Regions from separate parts of the Bacillus sp. AL-1R genome, predicted to be linked through region 1. Evidence: a T-box and tRNA genes for the amino acid it is inferred to sense, from the RefSeq annotation. Region 1 holds a T-box; the other holds one or more tRNA genes.
The links. A T-box is a leader RNA that pairs with one kind of tRNA and senses whether it is charged. The one in region 1 lies ahead of argS (arginine--tRNA ligase), so its partner is inferred to be a tRNA-Arg.
Positions count from the first base shown of each region.

Region 2: it encodes a tRNA-Arg, which carries the amino acid that the T-box ahead of argS (arginine--tRNA ligase) is inferred to sense. The anticodon was not compared.

Region 1 is NZ_CP197469.1:3,454,897-3,467,514, forward strand. It holds gene polX (DNA polymerase/3'-5' exonuclease PolX) at 1-411, opposite strand, end outside; gene ACSBO6_RS16605 (CvpA family protein) at 458-985, opposite strand; gene zapA (cell division protein ZapA) at 978-1,268, opposite strand; gene rnhC (ribonuclease HIII) at 1,365-2,297, shown strand; gene ACSBO6_RS16620 (hypothetical protein) at 2,378-2,650, opposite strand; gene ACSBO6_RS16625 (DinB family protein) at 2,770-3,210, shown strand; gene ACSBO6_RS16630 (PH domain-containing protein) at 3,225-3,692, shown strand; gene ACSBO6_RS16635 (PH domain-containing protein) at 3,878-4,492, opposite strand; gene ACSBO6_RS16640 (ABC-F family ATP-binding cassette domain-containing protein) at 4,807-6,363, shown strand; gene ACSBO6_RS16645 (nitroreductase family protein) at 6,418-7,011, opposite strand; gene argS (arginine--tRNA ligase) at 7,253-8,941, opposite strand; T-box leader at 8,984-9,204, opposite strand; gene ACSBO6_RS16655 (tetratricopeptide repeat-containing glycosyltransferase family 2 protein) at 9,326-10,411, shown strand; gene ACSBO6_RS16660 (glycosyltransferase) at 10,548-11,588, shown strand; gene ACSBO6_RS16665 (glycosyltransferase) at 11,611-12,618, opposite strand, start outside.
Region 2 is NZ_CP197469.1:4,213,937-4,226,554, forward strand. It holds gene rimI (ribosomal protein S18-alanine N-acetyltransferase) at 1-55, opposite strand, end outside; gene tsaB (tRNA (adenosine(37)-N6)-threonylcarbamoyltransferase complex dimerization subunit type 1 TsaB) at 65-757, opposite strand; gene tsaE (tRNA (adenosine(37)-N6)-threonylcarbamoyltransferase complex ATPase subunit type 1 TsaE) at 738-1,205, opposite strand; tRNA gene ACSBO6_RS20005 (tRNA-Asp) at 1,603-1,678, opposite strand; tRNA gene ACSBO6_RS20010 (tRNA-Met) at 1,683-1,759, opposite strand; rRNA gene rrf (5S ribosomal RNA) at 2,223-2,338, opposite strand; rRNA gene ACSBO6_RS20020 (23S ribosomal RNA) at 2,397-5,334, opposite strand; rRNA gene ACSBO6_RS20025 (16S ribosomal RNA) at 5,488-7,037, opposite strand; tRNA gene ACSBO6_RS20030 (tRNA-Gly) at 7,120-7,193, opposite strand; tRNA gene ACSBO6_RS20035 (tRNA-Pro) at 7,198-7,274, opposite strand; tRNA gene ACSBO6_RS20040 (tRNA-Arg) at 7,280-7,356, opposite strand; gene cls (cardiolipin synthase) at 7,905-9,350, shown strand; gene ACSBO6_RS20050 (helix-turn-helix domain-containing protein) at 9,946-10,398, opposite strand; tRNA gene ACSBO6_RS20055 (tRNA-Leu) at 10,630-10,712, opposite strand; tRNA gene ACSBO6_RS20060 (tRNA-Lys) at 10,726-10,798, opposite strand; tRNA gene ACSBO6_RS20065 (tRNA-Gln) at 11,362-11,436, opposite strand; tRNA gene ACSBO6_RS20070 (tRNA-Gln) at 11,579-11,653, opposite strand; tRNA gene ACSBO6_RS20075 (tRNA-Asp) at 11,850-11,925, opposite strand; tRNA gene ACSBO6_RS20080 (tRNA-Val) at 11,938-12,013, opposite strand; tRNA gene ACSBO6_RS20085 (tRNA-Glu) at 12,024-12,098, opposite strand; tRNA gene ACSBO6_RS20090 (tRNA-Ser) at 12,109-12,199, opposite strand; tRNA gene ACSBO6_RS20095 (tRNA-Asn) at 12,207-12,281, opposite strand; gene ACSBO6_RS20100 (SprT family protein) at 12,366-12,618, opposite strand, start outside.

The DNA.
Region 1 (12,618 bases):
TTTCTCTGTCTTTTTACCGAATCCAGCTAATCCTTGTAACTTACCATTTAAGCATGCTTCTTTTAACTGCTCCATGCTCTCAATTTGTAATAATTGATATAGCTTAGCTACTTTTTTTCCACCTAATCCTGGTAGTCTAAGTAAAGGAAGTAAAGTTTTAGGTAATGACTCTTGAAGTTCCTCCAATACCGTACTTTTACCAGTTTCAATATATTCTAAAATTACTGCAGAAGTCCCTTTTCCGATTCCTTTTATGGCAGTAAAGTCGTCGATTTGTTCAAGACTTCTTTCATCTGTTTCTAATGCATTTGCCGCTTTACGAAATGCTGATATTTTAAAAGCATTTTCACCTTTTAGTTCTAAATAAGTAGCAATTTGTTCTAACAGTTTAATTAACTCTTTTTTGTGCATTTTAAGTCACCTACTTAACATAAAAATTGTTTTTCACTAAACTCGATTATAGTATTTCAGAACTAGAAAATCCGTTCCATAATTCCATTAGTTGATTTGATATAAATGGTGTATGTTGGACCATAAGATACGCAATATTTGATTTATGTAATAAAACATGAAGTGAATCGATTGGTATGATTAAAGCGATAAAAAGAGCCAAAACCGAAAATAAATAGACTTCTATAAAACCAAAAATCCCACCTAATAAGGAGTTCATCTGCTTTAGAACAGGTAATTGGAAAACTCCATTTAATAACGAACCAATAAATGAAATGACTAGTCTTGTCCCAATAAATAACAAAGCAAAAGCGATTATTTCATAGACAAACTGCTCTGGATTTACGACCTGACCACCGCTTATATGAATTGGCAATATTTTCTTTAGCGAAGTAGCGGTCTGCTCATAATAATGATAAGCTAAGTATAAGGATAGTAAAAAACCTAGTAATCGAACAAGGCTGCTAATAAATCCTCTTTTCCAACCTGTAAAAATTCCTAAAATAAAAATAATAAGTATAATTAAATCAATCATTCTTTTCCTGCTCACTTTTCGTTTGTTTTTCTAATAATTTTTCGAGCATATTAGCTCTTTCTTTTAATTTCACATAATCACTTACAATATTTAATGCTGTCAATACAGCTAATTTATTAGTATCTAATAATGGATTTTTTTTATTTATTTCTTTCATTTTATCATCTACAATTGAGGCAACATGGCGAATATGATCTGTTGACTCGTCACCAGTAATTGCATAATGTTGCCCATAAATAGTTACATTTAGTTTTTGTTTCGATGAAGAATTGGACAACTTCATACCTCCATTCAGCTCTTAAACATTCTAACCTTAACTATAACATGAAATTCAATACAAACAAAAGTATTGGAAAATATCCATTTAAAGGAGAAATTTATGTCAAACACTGTAATAACAGTTTCTGAGGATACTCTCTTAAAGATGAAAGAACACTACCAAAGTAGCCTTCAATCAAAAGTACCACAAGGTGGAGTATTTATGGCCAAACCAAATGGCTGTACAATCACAGCATATAAATCAGGTAAAGTAATGTTTCAAGGCTCCAATAGTGATGCCGAAGTAAGTAAATGGCAAGGAAAATCGGCTAGCCAAACTACTAAAAAAGCAAACCCTACCAATACGAATTCAACTTTACCAAAAAACTTTTCAAGTCTTGCAGTGATCGGTAGTGATGAAGTTGGTACAGGCGACTACTTTGGTCCAATGACTGTAGTAGCTTCTTTTGTAGAACCAAGTCAATTCGAATTATTAAAAGAATTAGGCGTAAAAGATTCCAAAGAATTAACTGACGATGCCATATGCAGCATAGCAAAAAAAATTGTTCATGTCGTAACTTACAGCCTATTAGTACTCAACAATGAGAAATACAATTCAATGCAAGAAAAAGGCTATAATATGAATAAACTAAAGGCGTTACTACATAATCAAGCAATTCGAAATACAATTTCAAAATTGGGAGATAAAAAATATGACGCCATCTTAATTGATCAATTTACTCCTCCAAATCTGTATTACAACTATTTAAAAGGGACTAAAGAAGTTATTCGTGATAAAGTTCAATTTGCTACTAAAGCAGAAGGTTTGCATCTCTCAGTTGCAGTTTCTTCGATTTTAGCCCGCTATGCTTTCCTACAGCAAATGGATCAATTAAGCGAACAAGCTGGAATGACTTTACCAAAAGGCGCTGGAGCAAAAGTTGATCAAGCTGCTGCAAAACTAATTAAATCCAAAGGTTTTGAAGCTTTACGAAATTTAACGAAATTACATTTTGCTAATACTGAGAAAGCATTAAAGATTGCTAAAAAATGAGAGTTACGGAGGCTTGATATCATCTCGCTTCCTACGAAAAGTTACGAAAACATCAAAAAAGCTGTATTCTAAACATTCATTTAGAATACAGCATCTACTATAAATACAATGAATCCTAATAAGCTAGCAACTTGTTTTTGTTTTTTATAGCGAAGCATCGGTTTAGATAATAAAAATAAACAGATCAAAAATCCAAAAGGGATCGGTAACCAAAATAACCTAAAAGGTAAAGATGCTAGTACATAATAACCGATCATTTGAAACCCAAGATTACTAACATCCCGCAAAATGGCATCTTTATAAACTGCTAACACACCAACTAACAATCCGACATAAAGTAAAAAGATTAACATCAAGCCACCTCCAAGATTGTCCTACTAATAACCTATTCACCTATGGCTTGTCTAAAGACTCATAAAGAAAAATGTTTAAACATATCCATAATATGTAGAAACGAAGGAGGAATACTTAGATGAATAATTTAATAAACGAATTTAGTAGTCTAATCCAATCAGTACCAAAAATCATTAGAGCCTTATCAAATACAGACTTTAAACCAAGTCTTACAAAATGGTCTAAAAAAGAAATACTTGGACATCTTTGCGATTCTGCAACTATGAATCATAAAAGATTTATAGATCGATTGTCTTCTAATGATGAACTCGTTCTTGAGCTTTATAAACAAAATTCATGGGTAGAGCTAAATGATTATCAAAATAGCTATACCATTGAAGAAATACTTTCATTATGGACTGCTTTAAATTCTCGTTTCATAAATGTGCTATCAAACATGTCAGAAGACCAATGGAAACTACAATATATTAGTCAAAATGAAGAGGCTGTTACACTAAGTTGGTTATTTACTGACTATATTGACCATATGAAGCACCATTTAAATCAAATATTAGGATAGGTAAAGGTATCGCCATGAAATTTAAGGTGAAGAAAAATCCTCTTTTAGTCGCCCTAATTCTGAGCTTAATACCCATTATTTTTTCAGTTCCCATCGTTAGCTTTATTGAAGCCGATCGCACAGGAATCATCATAAGCTTAGTAGCCTTTGTCTTTTTATTTCCAATATTAATTACCCTAGTATACGCTTTATTCAAAACATACCATGAATTAACCGACAATGAATTCAAATCAAAATTCGGATTCATAACAATTACAATTCCATATAGTGAAATCAAAACAATTAATTTCTCCAATAATCCAATTTCATCACCTGCATGGACCTTCAAACGTTTAAAAATTGAATATAAAAAATACGGATATGCTTTACTATCTCTTCCAAAAGATGAAGACAGTTTTTTACAAGAAATAAAAAAACGCTGTCCAGATGCCACTATATTAAATCGTCAAAAAGAAGAAGTTTTAATTAAATATAATCTTTAAACAAAGAAAACTCACAAGATCATACTATCCCTTGCGAGTTTTCTTTGTTTATGATTGATTTTTTGTCAGAACCCCTCATGAGTCCTTTTCCTTTTTCCCTTACTCATAAATCCTTAATCTAAAGAAGTTAACCGATATAAAAAAAAGCCTCATAAGCAATTTAACTTATGAGACCTCTTACATAATTAATTATTAATATATTTCTCAAAAACTGATCCGAAATCTTTCACTTTGTATTGCTCTCTAGATTTCATTAACCATTCAAAAGCAGCTTCATTAATTTCTTTAAAACTGTTCACTACATTATTTTCATTTGACGTTACGCGACCTAATGTAGTAGAAGCAATTTCGATGCTTTCTTTAGCATATCCAAGTGATTTTTCATTTTCATGACTAATTTCAGCAATCATTAGTAATGCTTTATAAAGGTCCTTAACTTGTTCAATATGTTTTTTATGAACATCAATCGAAAACTCTCTACCACCCATATTGAACTTAATTTCAACATCTAAATCAATTGTACCAGCTGTTTCAAGTAAAACATGTGTGATTTTATGAGTGTGATAATTATAACGATGAAGTGTACGTTTCTTACTGATTGCACTTGTACCGTCTAAATGAATTAAAGCCTTATTCGTAAAGCAATACTCATCTGATTTTGATTTAATTAAGAAATAAATTTTTTCATTATCTTCATGCATTACATAATCGTCAGAATCAACTTTGTCATAATTTTTCGGTTCAATAACACTACCTACATCACTTAAACCAAGCATATCTGCAGCAACTTTACCAAACATTTAATTTCCTCCTCTAAAATAGTAGGGTACGGCTATTTAAGTATTTATACGCCTTCAAAACCCAATTTTTAACTGTTACACTTCTGAATTATACAGTAAATACAAAAATATGGGGATAGGCATAGTAGGGGGATATGTTTTTTTTTCCTTTTTTTTATAAGGTCTACTATTTTAATTCGGGTCTAACCCTTCCCCCCTTAATTTAATGTTGAACACATCCCCGGTTGCAGACTATAATTAGATGGTGACTGTTTAAATTCCGTTCTTTCAATAAGAACATTATTATATGAAAAATAAAGAAAAGGTGTCGATCTATGAGTATTTTAACTGTTAAAAACTTAAGCCATGGATTCGGTGATCGTGCAATTTTTAATGATGTATCTTTCCGTCTATTAAAAGGTGAACATATCGGTCTTATTGGTGCAAATGGTGAAGGTAAATCAACTTTCATGAATATCGTTACTGGAAAATTACAGCCTGATGAAGGTAAGGTTGAATGGTCTAAAAAAGTACGTGTAGGTTATTTAGATCAGCATGCTGTATTGCAGCCAGGTATGACAATTCGTGACGTATTAAAAAGTGCTTTCCAATATATGTTTGATTTGGAAAATGAAATTAATGAATTATATGTAAAAATGGCTGATGCAACTCCAGAAGAAATGGAAAAAATGCTTGAAGATGTTGGTGTTCTTCAAGATACTTTAACAAATAATGATTTCTATATCATTGATGCTAAAGTTGAGGAAATTGGTCGTGGTTTAGGTTTAGATGAGATCGGACTAGATCGAGATGTAACTGAACTTTCTGGTGGTCAACGTTCAAAGGTTCTTCTATCAAAACTTCTTTTAGAAAAACCAGATATCTTATTACTCGATGAGCCTACTAACTATTTAGATGAGCAGCATATTGAATGGTTAAAGCGTTATTTACAAGAGTATGAAAATGCTTTTATTTTAATTTCACATGATATTCCGTTTTTAAATAGTGTTATTAACTTGATTTACCATATGGAAAACCAAGAATTAAATCGTTATGTTGGTGATTATGATAATTTCAAAGGAATTTATGAAATGAAAAAATCACAATTAGAATCAGCATATAAACGTCAACAACAAGAAATCTCTGAACTAAAAGATTTCGTTGCACGTAATAAAGCGCGTGTTTCTACACGTAATATGGCTATGTCTCGCCAAAAGAAACTTGATAAAATGGATGTAATTGAGCTTGCACGTGAAAAGCCAAAACCAGAATTCAACTTCAAACCAGCTCGTACTTCAGGTAAATTAATATTTGAAGCAAAAGATTTAGTAATTGGTTATGACGAGCCTCTATCTAAACCTTTAAATCTACGTATGGAACGTGGACAGAAAATTGCTTTAGTTGGTGCGAACGGTATCGGTAAAACGACGTTAATGCGTAGTTTACTTGGTGATATTAAACCAATTTCTGGTGAAGTAGAACGCGGTGAATTCCTTCACATTGGATACTTCGAACAAGAAGTAAAAAGTGATAATAATAAAACATGTATTGATGAAGTTTGGGATGAATTTCCATCATTTACACAATATGAAGTTCGTTCAGCACTTGCAAAATGTGGTTTAACGACAAAGCATATTGAGAGTAAAGTTGCAGTTTTAAGTGGTGGAGAAAAGGCGAAAGTTCGTTTATGTAAGTTAATTAATCAAGAAACAAACTTACTTGTACTCGATGAGCCTACTAACCATTTAGATGTAGATGCTAAAGAAGAGCTAAAACGTGCACTAAAAGAGTACAAAGGAAGTCTTTTAATTATCTGTCACGAACCTGAATTCTACCAAGGTTTAGTAACAGACGTATGGAATGGCGAAAACTGGACTACTAAGGTGTTTTAATTTAATACAAAAAAGAGAGACGAAAAAATTGTTTCGATCTCTCTTTTTTTGTTTTTAAAGTGAAATATTTTGACTTAGCTTTGAAGTCCATTCACTTGGGTGTTTTCTTTTCTTTGTTCCTTTTGGGATTGAATTGATATAACCGATATGAAGAGCTCCTAAAATTTTTCGATTTTCTGGTATGCCCATCTCTTTGTAAAATTGTTTATCAAAAATATAAGGGTTTGTACGCCAAACCATTCCAATATTTTTTTCCCAAGCTGCTAATTGTAAATTTTGTACAAATGCACAGGTTGCTCCGATCGCTTCTAAATTTTTCTTTTCATTTACTGAGTGATCTGTCGTTATAATTAAGTGCAAAGGTGTGTCAACGATATACGTTTTAAAGAATTCTGTTGATTTTTTTATTTTCTCAACTGTATATGTTTCAGTTAATTCCATTCTTTCGTAACTTTCTACAATTTTTGAAGCATAATATTCTTTTTCTTTCTCTTCTGAAACCATAATAAATTGCCAAGGCTCTTCTTTACTGTGGAAAGGAGCATAAGATGCTGCCCCAAGTAGCTCCATAAATTCTTCCATATTAATTGGATCCTTTTTTGTATCTCTAATCGTTCTTCTATTTTTAATAAAATTTAATATCGACATTGAACGTTTTCCCCTTATTCTCTTATCTTAAATTCATTATAAATGTAAATGATAATCATTTTCAACCTAACTTTGAAATTTTGATTACTTTCTTAGACGACTTAATCCTTTTTCACTACACAAAATCATTCCATAACTATGTATATGTAATTAAAATTAGAAAGACTGTGTTTTTAGTTCTGCAATCAATCCAAAAAGAAAACAGGTATTGAAGATCAATTTTTCTTCAATACCTGTTATTTTACATTTCTTTTGGAGCACGAATTCCTAATAATCTTAGTCCTTCTTCTAAAACAATCGAAACAACTTTAATTAATGCTAATCTACTCTCTAATTGGTCATCATTTGTTAAAATATGCGTATTTCCATAATATTTATTGAAGCTTTGTGCCAAATCTATTGTATATTTAGCAATTACAGATGGTTCAAATTGTTCAAAACTACGTGTAACTTTATTAGGGAACTCAAGGATTTGTTTTATGATGTCCCAACTATATGAATCATCTAGTCCATCTTGTTTATTTAAATCCTGTGATGAAGCTTTCTCTAAAATTGAATTTGTTCTCGCAATTGAGTATTGTACATATGGCCCTGTTTCACCTTCAAATTTTAGCATCTGATCTAATGAAAATTCGATATTATTCATACGATCATTTTTTAAATCTTGGAAAATGATTGCACCGACTCCAACCATTTTTGCAACTTCTTCTTTATTTTTTAATGTTGGATTTTTTTCTGCAATATTTTGACTAGCTAAACTAATCGCTTCCTCAATTACCTCTTCTAATAGAACAATTTTCCCTTTTCGTGTAGACATTTTTTTACCATTTTGTAGAATTAAACCGAATGGCACATGTACCATTTCATTTGCCCATTCGTAACCCATTTTCTTCAAAACTGTAAATACTTGGTCAAAATGCAATGCTTGTTCTCCACCTACAACATACACCGCTTTATCAAAATCATATGTTTCTTTACGATAAAGTGCAGCTGCTAAATCTCTTGTTGCATACAGTGTAGCTCCATCAGATTTTCTAATTAAGCACGGCGGTAATTCCTTTTCCGTTAATTCAACAACATCGGCACCTTCTGATTCCACTAAAAGGTTTTTTTGCTCTAGAAGTTCAATAATTCGCTCCATTTTATCATTGTAAAATGCTTCTCCGTTGAAGCTGTCAAAGTTAACTCCTAATAAATCATAAACTAACATGAATTCTTTAAGAGACTCATCACGAAACCACTTCCATAAATGTAGGGCTTCTTCATTTTTTTCCTCTAATTGCTTAAACCAACTTCTAGCTTCTTCTTCAAGTTGGGGCTCTTTTTCAACTTCTTCATGAAATTTAACATATAATTTTAGAAGTTCCTTGATCGGATTTTCTTTTACTGCATCTTGATTACCCCAAAGTTTATAAGCAACAATTAATTTCCCAAACTGTGTTCCCCAGTCTCCAAGGTGATTAATTTTTATTGATTTATACCCATTTTTTTCAGCTATTTTAGCAATTGAATTACCAATCATTGTTGAACGCAAGTGCCCCATCGAAAATGGCTTTGCAATATTTGGTGAGGAACAATCAATCGCAACCGTTTTGTCTTTTCCAACTACTTGGTTTCCATAATCCTTCCCTTGACCGAGAACTAATTCAATTACTTGCTTACTAACTAGCTTTTTATTCAAAAAGCAGTTTACATACGGGCCGTTCGCTTCTACTTTTTCAATTAAATCATGATTAATCTGTAGTGCAATTTCTTTTGCAATCAGAACTGGAGATTTTTTTAATGCTTTTGCTAATTGGAAACACGGAAATGCTAAATCACCTTGATCTGCATAATGCGGTTTTTCAATAAGTGAATTAATTTCTGTTAAAGATAAAGATCCATTTAAAGCTTTTTCAATTTGTTCACTATACATATTTACATAATTCATAATGATCAATCCTCTCCAAAATATAAAAAACCCGTCTCTATTATAAGAGACGGGTCTAACTAATCCGCGGTACCACTCTAATTGTTCAAATATATTGAACCAGCTTAAAATTTGTTAACGAGGTCTTCCCCGGCAAAGTCCTACTATAAATTCAGACTAGCTTCTCCGAAGTGCGCTTCATCTTATTCGCTCTGTTAGGCTTCCACCATCCCCAACTCTCTATAAGATCAACATAAGATTACTCTCTTCATCTAAAAATTTTCAATATTCATTTTTTCTATTTAATCATATCTAATGTAGAAATTCAAGCAAGAATTTTTTTAAACTCTATGAAATGCACCAATTGTTGACAACCTTAATAACATAGAAATTGAGGTGGAATTCATGAAAAAAAAACCAATAACTTTAAGTCTTTGTATGATTGTTAAAAACGAAGAAGCTGTACTTTCCAGATGTTTATCATCTGTATCTAATATAGTAGACGAAATTGTCATTATTGATACTGGTTCAACAGATAAAACGAAGGAAATTGCTAAAAAATTTACAAATTCAATATATGATTTTACTTGGATCAATGATTTCTCAGCTGCAAGAAATTTTGCATTTTCTAAGGCAACGAAGGATTATATTATGTGGCTAGATGCGGATGATATTATCACTGATGAAAATGCGAAGAAGTTACTTAAATTAAAAAAGTCATTAACTAAAAATGTCGACGCTGTCAAAATGAAATATCATCTAGCGTTCGATGAAAATGGTAATCCTAGCTTTAGTTCAGTAAGGAGTCGAATCGTTAAGCGCGAAAGAAACTTTAAATGGATTGGTTTCGTTCATGAATATTTAGAGGTCTACGGCGAGATTATCCAATCAGATGCCGCAATTATTCATCAAAAAGACAAAGAATATTCAGATCGAAATTTAAAAATTTATGAAAACGCAATTTCTTCCGGAAAAGAATTAAGTCCTCGCGACAAATACTATTATGCAAATGAATGCGTTGATCATCAGTTATTCGAAAAGGCAATTAAATGGTATGAATTGTTTCTTGATGAAGGCAAAGGCTGGTATGAGGATAATATTCAAGCCTGTGGAAAATTGGCAGACTGCTATTTAAATACAAACGAATTAGAAAAAGCTATTAGCAGTTGTCTACGCTCATTTTCTTATGATGGACCACGAGGAGAAAACTGCTGTCGATTAGGATTTATTTATCTTCAACAAGGAGATTACACACGAGCAATTTCATGGTATAAACTTGCTACGCTAGTTGAAGTACCTAAAAATAGCCCTTTTATAAATATGGCTTGTTACACTTGGTTACCTAATCTACAGCTATGTCTTTGTTATAGTCGATTAGGAGATCAATTAACTGCTAGAAAATATAATGATGTGGCAGCAAGTTTTGTTCCGAATAATCCTTCTGTTCTACACAACCAAGCGTATTTCCGCTCATATTTTAAAGAACAATAAATCATCCTCTAATCATTATTTCTTAAACTCTACTGTTTAAAAGTCACAATAAGTGAATTGGATACTACTTATTTAGTAAATCAACATAAATAGATCATCAATCATTTAATACAAAATAATAAGAAAGGGTGATAGCTTGATCACAGTCAGTTTATGCATGGTTGTACAAAATAATGAAGCCACAATTGAAAGATGCCTTCGTTTAGTTAGTAGCATAGTTGATGAAATTATCATCGTTGATATGAATTCCCACGATCGAACGATTGAGCTAGCAAGACAGTTTACAGACAATATACATGCCTTTGATGGTGTGGATGAACTAGAAGCATTAAATGTTTCAAAATCTTTGGCAACAAAAGACTTTATACTTTTACTAAACCATAGTGAAGTTTTACTAGATCATGATCGTTTAAATTTTTCTAAGCTAAAACAGTCATTAAACAATGAAGTTTATAATGTAGATTTTGATTATCAAATCGGTTGGAATGTAGAAAGCAAGCAAAAAACTAGTAGATTATTTAAAAGATTAAGTTCAAATAGTAGTTCTCCAAATACAGAATCATTTTCTACTAATCTCCTTATTACTGATCTTCCTTTTACACAAAATGCAAAAGAAAATATTCAAATTTATGAACAAATGTTAAGTAATCACATTAATCTTTCTACGATGGATTTATTTTATTATGCAAAAGAGTTAAGTACAAATCGTCAACATGAACAATCAATAAAGTATTTTTTAAAATTTTTGAGATTAAATCAGCCATTTGAAGAACTAAATATCCTTGCTTGTCATTATATTGCTAATTGTTATCACGAGTTTAATCTAAAAGACTTAGAAACTACTTGGTTATTAAAATCGCTTAAATATGGCAATACTCATCCAGAAACATGTTGTAGATTGGCTTATACATTTTTTGAAAAAAATAATTTTGATTCAGCCATTTATTGGTATAAAGAAGCAACATTAAATAAGGTTAACGATCGTTTAATTCATCACAACCCATCATGTACCACTTGGCTGCCACATTTACAACTGGCAGTTTGCTATGACAGAATAGGTGAATTACGCCTTGCAAATGAGCATAATGAATTTGCCTATCAATTTTATCCAACACACCCAAGTATTCTTTCAAATAGAGAGTACTTTTCAAATAGATTAAATAACGAAGGCAGCTGAGGATCTCTCAACTGCCTTTTCATCATTTTTTCTTTACTAACAAGAGCATATCATATATTTCAAGATTTGAAGTTAGTTGTTCAAGATTTATTCCAAAGCTATGAGCTAAATGAACTACTTCTTCAAAAAACAACATAATATTTAAATCTACATTTATATTTTCATTCTTTTTCCTCGTCACTTCAAATTGGTCAGTGGGAAATAGTGTATTAATTGTTGCAGATGTGAAAAATCTTATATTTTCTTTTTTCAAAATACCAGCGTGTATATAATTCCATTGACCTTGTAATAATTGAAAGAGAACTTCTCCGTGGGAAACATTTGGAACTCTACAAATAATTGAGCCAGATGGTTTTAAAAGATTAGTTATTTTTTTTATAAAACTCCAAGGATCAACAAGTTGGTTTACAATATTATCAATTATGATTAAATCAAAATACGCCTCTGGGTAACTGTGGGGAACTTCATCAATACTAATTGTATCAACCCTCTTATAAAATTGTGATGCAATTGAAGATAATTCTGAATCGCTTTCTGTTCCATATAATTCACAATTGTATAGATTTTTAATTTCTAAACCAGTTGCTCCGGCTAAGCAACCAATTTCTAAAACATTATTTATATTACCTGGTACCATTTCAATAATTTCCGTCTTTGGATACCCAATATCGATTAAATTATTTCCCCACTTTTCGATATATTTCATTCTATTTTCAACATATAGATGATTTATATTAATATCACTATTTCCATTGAATGTCATGTGCCCGTAATGATGAACAAATGAATCTAATGCAATATGCAATTCATAGCCTTCTAAAATAGTTCTTAAACAAATATCATCATCTTCAAATGAACCTAGTTTAAACCTTTCATCAAATCCTACTAATCGATCAATTAATTCACGTCTTACTAATAAACAAAATCCTACTAATCTTAATACTTGCTTAGACATTCCTTTAACACTTGCACAATATCTTAATGAAAAATCATTGATTTCTTGGTCATTTTGATAATCAACATTAATTCG
Region 2 (12,618 bases), 760 kb from region 1:
CTATTTGATCTAAATCTTCTTCTTTCATTTTACGAAAAGCAACCGATGAGATCATAATATCCTCCTACTTTTCTTGACTTGCTAGCCAATTAGCTTCTGCTTCTGATAATCTTAAATATTCTGGTGCAAAACTATGAACTGATTCTTCTTTTTCTTCTAAGCTACATGTAAACAGCTCACTAGGTCTCTGGTTATTCAAACTTTCTTTTGCAAAGACAGCTTTATCTTTTAAATGTTCAATAATAAATTCTTTATGAATTGATACATCATTACCAATAAATAATATTTGTTCATTATATGATTTAAGTTTTTCAATCCAAATACTACGGTCAATATTGCAGTCTTCTAATACCTCATTAGCAATTTGCCCATTAAAATCATAAAGACCTGTAAATAACAAATTACGTCTTGCGTCAAATATAGGACAAACTAAGCCATTAAAATATCGCCCATTCGCAGCCAATACCTTCAAACTGGATACTCCGATAATTGGAATATTTAAAGTGAAAGCTAATGATTTAGCCACAGTGACACCAATACGTACACCTGTATAAGAGCCAGGGCCTTTTGCAACTACTATTTTAGATAATTCCTTTGGTTTTATATTGCATTCTTCCATTAAACTACTAATTGCTGGCATTAATCGTACAGAATGGTTTTTATTAATAAATGTTATTGTTTCTCCAATAACAGATTGATCTTTTATTAGACTAATCCCCATAACATTTGTAGATGTATCAATTGCTAAAACGGTCATTGTTTATTAACTCCTTACAAATAAATTCATACCTAGATCCATTTGGAATAAAAGTAATCATTCTACCATTTTCTTCATGAGTTATTATGATTTTTAAGAATTCATTTGGTAAGTAATCCGAAATTAAATGAGCCCATTCTACAACACAAACACCTTCACCCATAAAATACTCATCAAAGCCTAAATCTTCACTACTACCTTCTAAACGATAAACATCCATATGATAAAGAGGTATTCTACCTTTATATTCTTTAATAATATTAAAAGTTGGGCTATTAACCGTCCTTTTTACATCAAGACCTTTAGCAAAGCCTTTTGTAAAGGTAGTCTTTCCTGCACCTAGATCTCCTTCTAATAAGATTACATCCTTTTGTTGCACTATTTTTCCCAGAAAAAATGCAATTTCTTGAGTTTCTTCCTCAGTATTTGTATGTAAAACAATCTCCAATTACTTCACCACCAAAATTCTAACTCGTCTATTTCTAACTTTGCCATATTATATCATTTCAAAACATTAAGCGGATGTCAAACAGTAATATTCTTTTGAATAGTTTAAATAAAGTATAGAAATTTACCATAAGTTGCATTCATCAATTTTGTTACTTCTACCTTTTTTTGCAGACCTTAATCAGTGTCTTCTAATCACATAGATTCTTCTTAATCTCTATTTTCTACGATTCCCATTTATGGTTTCAGTTGAGCAGACTTTTGCTTGTGCCGGCCTGTTTTAAACAGTTATCGATAAAAGTAATAGTCTTACAAATAAGGCTGATTATATATTACTCATTTCCAATATAATAAAAAAAACGAAACAATTTTTTGTTTCGTTTTAAGAATCGTATGTATGGCGGTCCCGACCGGGATCGAACCGGCGATCTCCTGCGTGACAGGCAGGCATGTTAACCGCTACACCACGGGACCATTTTGGTTGCGGGGACAGGATTTGAACCTGCGACCTTCGGGTTATGAGCCCGACGAGCTACCAGACTGCTCCACCCCGCGATAATGTGGATACTATTAATAAGATCCATGAAAGTTAATGTTATTATGACCATCCCAATCTCAGGATGTTTATGCAAGTAGCGGCTCGATTGGTATGCTGATGTTATTTCTTCGAAGCATATTCGTTCGTGCTCCACCCCGCGATAATGTGGATACTATTAATATAGTTCCATGAAAGTTAATGTGTTATGACCATCCCAATCTCAGGATGTTTATGCAAGTAGCGGCTCGATTGGTATGCTGAAGCTATTTCTTCGAAGCATATTCGTTCGTGCTCCACCCCGCGATAATGTGGATACTATTTATAAGATCCATGAAAGTTAATGTTATTATGACCATCCCAATCTCAGGATGTTTATGCAAGTAGCGGCTCGATTGGTATGCTGAAGTTATTTCTTCGAAGCATATTCGTTCGTGCTCCACCCCGCGATAATAAAAAGATTTATATCTATAAAAAATCCAAACCAGGCGACGTTCTACTCTCACAGGGGGAAACCCCCAACTACCATCGACGCTGAAGAGCTTAACTGCCGTGTTCGGTATGGGAACGGGTGTGACCTCTTCGCAATAATCACCTGATTTGTATTTGAGTTGTACTTCGTACCCTCAAAACTAGATAATGTCATTATCAAACTTGTTAGTTAAGTCCTCGACCGATTAGTATCAGTCAGCTCCACGTGTCACCACGCTTCCACCTCTGACCTATCAACCTGATCGTCTCTCAGGGGTCTTACTAGCTTAACGCTATGGGAAATCTCATCTTGAGGGGGGCTTCATGCTTAGATGCTTTCAGCACTTATCCCTTCCACACATAGCTACCCAGCCATGCTCTTGGCAGAACAACTGGTACACCAGCGGTGTGTCCATCCCGGTCCTCTCGTACTAAGGACAGCTCCTCTCAAATTTCCTGCGCCCACGACGGATAGGGACCGAACTGTCTCACGACGTTCTGAACCCAGCTCGCGTACCGCTTTAATGGGCGAACAGCCCAACCCTTGGGACCGACTACAGCCCCAGGATGCGATGAGCCGACATCGAGGTGCCAAACCTCCCCGTCGATGTGGACTCTTGGGGGAGATAAGCCTGTTATCCCCGGGGTAGCTTTTATCCGTTGAGCGATGGCCCTTCCATGCGGAACCACCGGATCACTAAGCCCGACTTTCGTCCCTGCTCGACTTGTAGGTCTCGCAGTCAAGCTCCCTTATGCCTTTACACTCTTCGAATGATTTCCAACCATTCTGAGGGAACCTTTGGGCGCCTCCGTTACTCTTTAGGAGGCGACCGCCCCAGTCAAACTGCCCACCTGACACTGTCTCCGAGCCGGATCACGGCTCTAGGTTAGAATTTCAATACAGCCAGGGTAGTATCCCACCGACGCCTCCACCGAAGCTAGCGCTCCGGCTTCTCAGGCTCCTACCTATCCTGTACAAGCTGTACCAAAATTCAATATCAAGCTGCAGTAAAGCTCCACGGGGTCTTTCCGTCCTGTCGCGGGTAACCTGCATCTTCACAGGTACTATAATTTCACCGAGTCTATGGTTGAGACAGTGCCCAAATCGTTACGCCTTTCGTGCGGGTCGGAACTTACCCGACAAGGAATTTCGCTACCTTAGGACCGTTATAGTTACGGCCGCCGTTTACTGGGGCTTCAATTCAGAGCTTCTCCCGTAAGGGATAACCCCTCCTCTTAACCTTCCAGCACCGGGCAGGCGTCAGCCCCTATACTTCGCCTTGCGGCTTCGCAGAGACCTGTGTTTTTGCTAAACAGTCGCTTGGGCCTTTTCACTGCGGCTCTCCCGGGCATACACCCAAAAGAGCACCCCTTCTCCCGAAGTTACGGGGTCATTTTGCCGAGTTCCTTAACCATAGTTCTCTCGCTCACCTTAGGATTCTCTCCTCGCCTACCTGTGTCGGTTTGCGGTACAGGCACCTATTTCCTCGCTAGAAGCTTTTCTTGGCAGCGTAGAATCAGGAACTTCGGTACTATATTTCCCTCGCCATCACAACTCAGCCTTACGATGTGCGGATTTGCCTACACATCAGCCTAATTGCTTGGACGCGCATATCCAGCAGCGCGCTTACCCTATCTTTCTGCGTCCCTCCATCGCTCAAACGGAAATGAGGTGGTACAGGAATATCAACCTGTTGTCCATCGCCTACGCCTGTCGGCCTCGGCTTAGGTCCTGACTAACCCTGGGAGGACGAGCCTTCCCCAGGAAACCTTAGGCATACGGTGGACGGGATTCTCACCCGTCTTTCGCTACTCATACCGGCATTCTCACTTCTAAGCGCTCCACCAGTCCTTACGATCTAGCTTCAACGCCCTTAGAACGCTCCCCTACCACTGATACCATATGGTATCAATCCGCAGCTTCGGTGATACGTTTAGCCCCGTTACATTTTCGGCGCAGAGTCACTCGACCAGTGAGCTATTACGCACTCTTTAAATGGTGGCTGCTTCTAAGCCAACATCCTGGTTGTCTAAGCAACTCCACATCCTTTTCCACTTAACGTATACTTTGGGACCTTAGCTGGCGGTCTGGGCTGTTTCCCTCTTGACCACGGATCTTATCACTCGTAGTCTGACTCCTATGGATAAGTCATTGGCATTCGGAGTTTGACTGAATTCGGTAACCCGTTGGGGGCCCCTAGTCCAATCAGTGCTCTACCTCCAAGACTCTAACACATAAGGCTAGCCCTAAAGCTATTTCGGGGAGAACCAGCTATCTCCGAGTTCGATTGGAATTTCTCCGCTACCCACACCTCATCCCCGCACTTTTCAACGTGCGTGGGTTCGGACCTCCATTCAGTGTTACCTGAACTTCATCCTGGACATGGGTAGATCACTCGGTTTCGGGTCTACGACCACGTACTAAATCGCCCTATTCAGACTCGCTTTCGCTGCGGCTCCGTCTCTTCAACTTAACCTTGCACGGGATCGTAACTCGCCGGTTCATTCTACAAAAGGCACGCCATCACTCGTTAACGAGCTCTGACTATTTGTAAGCACACGGTTTCAGGTTCTCTTTCACTCCCCTTCCGGGGTGCTTTTCACCTTTCCCTCACGGTACTGGTTCACTATCGGTCACTAGGTAGTATTTAGCCTTGGGAGATGGTCCTCCCAGATTCCGACGGAATTTCACGTGTTCCGCCGTACTCAGGATCCACTCAAGAGGGAACGAGGTTTCAACTACAGGGTTTTTACCTTCTTCGACGGACCTTTCCAGGTCGCTTCATTTACCCCGTTCCTTTGTAACTCCGTATAGAGTGTCCTACAACCCCAAGAGGCAAGCCTCTTGGTTTGGGCTATCTTCCTTTTCGCTCGCCGCTACTTGGGAAATCGCTATTGCTTTCTATTCCTCCAGGTACTTAGATGTTTCAGTTCCCTGGGTCTGTCCTCAGTACCCTATGTATTCAGGTAAAGATACTACTCCATTACGAGTAGTGGGTTCCCCCATTCGGAAATCTCCGGATCAAAGCTTACTTACAGCTCCCCGAAGCATATCGGTGTTAGTCCCGTCCTTCATCGACTCCTAGTGCCAAGGCATCCACCGTGCGCCCTTTCTAACTTAACTAATTTTAAAACTAATTGAATTAAACTTACGCAGTTTAATGAATGACATTATCTAGTTTTCAAGGTACAAATGTTGAGAGTGAACTCTCAAAACTAAACAAAACAATGAAGAAACATTTCATACATGAACCGTCGGTTCATGATGTCTCCATAGAAAGGAGGTGATCCAGCCGCACCTTCCGATACGGCTACCTTGTTACGACTTCACCCCAATCATCTGTCCCACCTTAGGCGGCTGGCCCCTAAAAGGTTACCCCACCGACTTCGGGTGTTACAAACTCTCGTGGTGTGACGGGCGGTGTGTACAAGGCCCGGGAACGTATTCACCGCGGCATGCTGATCCGCGATTACTAGTGATTCCGGCTTCATGTAGGCGAGTTGCAGCCTACAATCCGAACTGAGAATAGTTTTATGGGATTAGCTCCACCTCGCGGTCTTGCAACCCTTTGTACTATCCATTGTAGCACGTGTGTAGCCCAGGTCATAAGGGGCATGATGATTTGACGTCATCCCCACCTTCCTCCGGTTTGTCACCGGCAGTCACCTTAGAGTGCCCAACTGAATGCTGGCAACTAAGATCAAGGGTTGCGCTCGTTGCGGGACTTAACCCAACATCTCACGACACGAGCTGACGACAACCATGCACCACCTGTCACTCTGTCCCCGAAGGGAAAGCCCTATCTCTAGGGTTGTCAGAGGATGTCAAGACCTGGTAAGGTTCTTCGCGTTGCTTCGAATTAAACCACATGCTCCACCACTTGTGCGGGCCCCCGTCAATTCCTTTGAGTTTCAGTCTTGCGACCGTACTCCCCAGGCGGAGTGCTTAATGCGTTAACTTCAGCACTAAAGGGCGGAAACCCTCTAACACTTAGCACTCATCGTTTACGGCGTGGACTACCAGGGTATCTAATCCTGTTTGCTCCCCACGCTTTCGCGCCTCAGCGTCAGTTACAGACCAGAAAGTCGCCTTCGCCACTGGTGTTCCTCCAAATCTCTACGCATTTCACCGCTACACTTGGAATTCCACTTTCCTCTTCTGCACTCAAGTTTCCCAGTTTCCAATGACCCTCCCCGGTTGAGCCGGGGGCTTTCACATCAGACTTAAGAAACCGCCTGCGCGCGCTTTACGCCCAATAATTCCGGACAACGCTTGCCACCTACGTATTACCGCGGCTGCTGGCACGTAGTTAGCCGTGGCTTTCTGGTTAGGTACCGTCAAGGTGCCAGCTTATTCAACTAGCACTTGTTCTTCCCTAACAACAGAGCTTTACGACCCGAAGGCCTTCATCGCTCACGCGGCGTTGCTCCGTCAGACTTTCGTCCATTGCGGAAGATTCCCTACTGCTGCCTCCCGTAGGAGTCTGGGCCGTGTCTCAGTCCCAGTGTGGCCGATCACCCTCTCAGGTCGGCTACGCATCGTCGCCTTGGTGAGCCGTTACCTCACCAACTAGCTAATGCGCCGCGGGCCCATCTGTAAGTGATAGCCAAGGCCATCTTTCAATCAAGGAACAGGAGTTCCTTGATGTCATCCGGTATTAGCTCCGGTTTCCCGAAGTTATCCCAGTCTTACAGGTAGGTTGCCCACGTGTTACTCACCCGTCCGCCGCTAACTAACGGGAGCAAGCTCCCATTAGTCCGCTCGACTTGCATGTATTAGGCACGCCGCCAGCGTTCGTCCTGAGCCAGGATCAAACTCTCCATAAAAGTTAAGTTTAAATCTTGTATTGCTCAAAAAACTAATAATTGACGTTTACTTCATGTTTTGTTTAGTTTTCAAAGTTCATAATGGAGCGGGTGATGGGAATCGAACCCACGACCGAAGCTTGGAAGGCTTCTATTTTACCATTAAACTACACCCGCGAAATGGTCGGGAAGACAGGATTTGAACCTGCGACCCCCTGGTCCCAAACCAGGTGCTCTACCAAGCTGAGCCACTTCCCGTAATATGGCGCGCCCGAAAGGACTCGAACCCATAACCTTTTGATCCGTAGTCAAACGCTCTATCCAATTGAGCTACGGGCGCATATTATAAAGTGTGTCGTCTTCGTTAGCGACTTTTACAGTTTACAACATCTGACTGTTCATGTCAACACTTTTTTTAAAAAGTTTTTTTAACTTTAAAAGCTTACTACGATAAGCTTTCGTTGACTTCGTTAACTTGTCCGACTCGACTTAAACTATATTAAAGTATCCAACAACTAATGTCAACACTTTAAAATAAAAAATTTACGAATTTGTATACTTATTTGATCTACCTCGACTTAAAGTCCTTTTTTCAAGTTATTAAAGTACTTTTAATCAATACATATTTATCATTTCCGACATAGTACTACGAAACACTAACTGAATTACTTTGGTACAATTTAAGTACATACCCCAATTATACAGAGTATCTCCTTTTTCTATATAATAAGAAAATCTATTTTTCATATCTGATATGTAACGAGATTGAATTTGTATATGAAGTGTTTTCGAATACTTTTTTCTTTTAAATAAAAAATATGAACGAAGAACATAAAAAAAGATAGTAAACTAATATAAGGTAATCTAACTTAATAGGAAGTGTGAAAAATGGATATTAATAATTTTCTTACAATCCTCCTTATCATCAATATACTTTTAGCAGGAGTACTTGTATTTATTGAAAAAAGAGATGTTGTTGCCACGTGGGCTTGGCTAATGATCTTACTTTTTATACCTATAGTGGGTTTTGTTCTATATTTATTTTTAGGTAGGCAGCTAAAACAAAAGAATTTCTACCATCTATCCACTAAAGAAAGAACTTATCTACAATTGGCAGTTACGGACCAGGCTAATAAAATTCATAATGATCAAATTTTTCATCAAGATGAGCTACTATCAAAGCATTCACATTTAATTATGATGAATTTAAAGTCAGCTAACGCTTTATTAACGACAGATAACGAAATCCGAACGTTTCGAGATGGTCACGAAAAATTTAATTCTCTATTTAAAGACATACAACTTGCCCAAAAAGAGATTAATATCGAGTACTATATCATCCAGCGTGATTCATTAGGAAAGAAACTAAGAGATGAACTTACAAAAAAAGCAAAAGAAGGTGTAAAAATACGAGTCCTGTATGATGACATTGGTTCCAAAAGAATTACCCCTTCCTTTTTCAAAGAACTTGTTAAACATGGTGGCGAGGTAGTAGCGTTCTTCCCTTCATTCCTAAGACTGATCAATTTTCGTTTAAATAATAGGAATCATAGAAAACTGTGTATTATTGATGGGAAAATTGCCTATATTGGAGGATTCAATATTGGAAATGAATATCTTGGTATTGATCAGAAATTTGGTTATTGGAGAGACACTCATTTTCGGATAATTGGAGAATCAGTTAATCAAATTCAAGGTAGATTTATTTTAGATTGGCAACAAGCCACTAATCAACCTGTACATAGTATAGAAGAATTCTCATTTAATAGTGAAAAGAATATTGGAAGTACCCCTATCCAAATAGTTGCAAGTGGACCAAATTCAGAAACAGAACATTTGAAAAATATGTACGTTAAATTAATTATGTCAGCTAAAAAATCTGTTTATATTCAAACACCGTATTTTATTCCTGATACAAGTATTATGGATGCGTGCAAAATCGCAATTTTATCTGGTATCGATGTAAGAATAATGATTCCAAGTAAACCTGATCACCCATTCGTGTATTGGGCAACTCTATCGTACGCTGGAGAACTTTTATCATATGGTGCAAAAATATTACTTTACGAGAATGGTTTTTTACACGCTAAAACAATCGTTGTGGATCATGAAGTAGCTTCAGTAGGAACTACTAATATCGATACTCGTAGTTTTAAATTAAATTTCGAAATAAACGCGATTACCTACTCAGAGGAAAAAGCTTCTGAATTACGAGATCTTTTTATACTTGATAGTAAACATTGTAGTGAGCTTACAATTGATAAATATCAAGAGAGATCAGTCATAATCAAGTTTAAAGAAGCTATCTCACGTCTTTTATCTCCAATATTGTAAAGAAGAAACATTACTTAACGGTAATGTTTTTTATTTTATCTTTATAGAAATCGAAAGGTGATACACAGTAAAAAAAATGAAAAAAGCAAATGAAATACTTAAAGAAGAAGCATATAACTTAATGTGACAGAAGAAATGAACTTAGTTTATGTTGTTACGACCTTTTTTTAAATCAAAAAATTTCTGTATTACAGTAATGCTTATAAATAATATAAGAAAATCCATTATAGGATAAAGTATGGTTTTGGGCACTAATTTGTTATAGAAATACAAAAATAGAACCGCCCATAATATAGTAGAATATTTTAATATGGTATTCATATATCCCCAGTTAGTAATATGGCTGTTTTACTTAAAACTCTCTTAATTAACTCGACTTTATTATTACAGCCCCTCCTTTTAATATTTAATCTAAGTATAACAAGGAAAAGCCCTTCATAATTGTTCTAATTTTGACTATTTTTTAACCATAAATAACAAAAAAAAGAAGCCAGCGATTGCCAACCCTAAAAAACTTCCTAATTTGAATTATGTAGTTTTTAGTTATCAAAAGTGAGTTTTTTCATATAAAAACTTATTCGTACTCAATCAATCATCACTGAGTGTATTTCTTTTTATAATAGTCCGATCCAACTCCACCAATTATCATCAATATCATCGGTATAAAATTTATAATGAAATGATTACCCTTTAAGATTGTAATATCCGCTCCCATAAATTTATTCAAAAGGAAAATAATCAATTTAGTCAGTAATAAAATAGCGCCAACTATAAAGATACAGTCAAAAGTTATTTTTAAATTCGGATTTGCTAACTGTTTACTATCTTGAATTATTTTTTCTTTTAATTCATCATCGCTTCTTAATAACTCATCAATGGTAATATCAAATAAATCACTTAATTTAATCAATACCTCAATACTTGGATAATTTTTTTCCGTTTCCCATTTGGAAACGGTCTGTCGACTTACATGAATCTTCTCTGCAAGGTCATTTTGTGACCATCCTCTTTTTTCACGTTCATCTTTTAATCGTTTACTAAAAATCATGAAATCACTTCCTTTCAGTAACTCAATTATTATTAATATACGATGTTATGTAAAGATAGTATTACGTGCATTAGGGTGCAACCTGAAGTTGCCATGTATAAATCATCATTAAATCACCATTTTTGCTATATAATAACCATTCTAATAATATTCAAACAAGAATTACTTAAATAGAAGAAAAACAAAAAAGACACCTTACAATTGTAAGATGCCTGATAAGTCATATTAAGATGCGGCCGAGAGGACTTGAACCTCCACGGAGAAACCTCCACTAGGCCCTCAACCTAGCGCGTCTGCCATTCCGCCACGACCGCGAATAAACAAAAGTGAGCCATGAAGGATTCGAACCTTCGACCCTCTGATTAAAAGTCAGATGCTCTACCTACTGAGCTAATGGCTCGTAATAATATAAATTTATAAAATATTGCGTATTCTATATGACGTCCTTGTCTCAGATAGAAAATTCAAGTAGCAGTTCGACAAGTACGCTGAAGTAATTGCTTCGTAGCATATTCGTTCGTGCTCTACCTACTGAGCTAATGGCTCGTAATAATACAAATTTATAAAATATTGCGTATTCTATATGACGTCCTTGTCTCAGATAGAAAATTCAAGTAGCAGTTCGACAAGTACGCTGAAGTAATTGCTTCGTAGCATATTCGTTCGTGCTCTACCTACTGAGCTAATGGCTCGTAATAATACAAATTTATAAAATATTGCGTATTCTATGTGACGTCCTTGTCTCAGATAGAAAATTCAAGTAGCAGTTCGACAAGTACGCTGAAGTAATTGCTTCGTAGCATATTCGTTCGTGCTCTACCTACTGAGCTAATGGCTCGTAATATAAAGATATTACAAGTATAACAAAATACCAAATATTTTAAAACCAACTTACTGTCTACACGATCGCGTCTAAGATAAAATAAAATCCCTTACCTTAAACATATTATTAAAAAACTAAAATGGCTGGGCTACCTGGATTCGAACCAGGGCATGACGGAATCAAAATCCGTTGCCTTACCGCTTGGCTATAGCCCATTGATATAACATCATGAATCAACTTCTCAGAATAACCTTCATGAAGTTGCACCACAGGATTTTTTTTATGTTGTACTGCCTCTACCTCTCGACTTTACTCCTCAAGATAAAAAACAATCAAACATCTCTACAAAAAACAAAATGGCTGGGCTACCTGGATTCGAACCAGGGCATGACGGAATCAAAATCCGTTGCCTTACCGCTTGGCTATAGCCCATTGATATAACATCATGAATCAACTTCTCAGAATAACCTTCATGAAGTTGCACCGCAGGATTTTTTTTATGTTGTATTGCTCCTTACCTCTCGAATTTTCCCCTCAAGATAAAAACAATCCGACAATCTAACTCCAAATCCACTCTTACTATTTTTCTCCAAATAAAGAAAAAAATACTACAATTTGTAGTAAATAGTGGCGGTCCCGACCGGGATCGAACCGGCGATCTCCTGCGTGACAGGCAGGCATGTTAACCGCTACACCACGGGACCATATGAAGTTAATGGTGGAGGATGACGGGCTCGAACCGCCGACCCCCTGCTTGTAAGGCAGGTGCTCTCCCAGCTGAGCTAATCCTCCAGGATAAAAATGGTGACCCGTACGGGACTCGAACCCGTGTTACCGCCGTGAAAGGGCGGTGTCTTAACCGCTTGACCAACGGGCCAAAAAAAATATGGCAGAGAAGAAGGGATTCGAACCCTCGCACCGCGTAAACGATCTACACCCTTAGCAGGGGCGCCCCTTGAGCCACTTGGGTACTTCTCTATTATAATGGCTCCGCAGGTAGGGTTCGAACCTACGACCACTCGGTTAACAGCCGAGTGCTCTACCACTGAGCTACTGCGGAAAAATTAATAATCTTTTCATCAAGTGCTAAAACGTGATGACAAGTATTAATATAAACTATATGCATATTAGATGTCAACACTATTTATAATTGTTTTAATGGACTTTTGCATAAACCACAAACATAGCGTTTAATGTCCACTTTTCTTTTTCTTAAGAAGGTTTGCCCACACCCTGAACATCTATATTTATACTTATATGAATGCGTTCTTTTTTTTATCGAATTTAGTGGTTTACAATACCTAGGAGCTCCTACTTTTTTTAATAGTTCTTTAAAATCTTTATCTTCGTGTTTGTATCCTCTCTTCATAATATGAAGATGATAATGACAAAGCTCG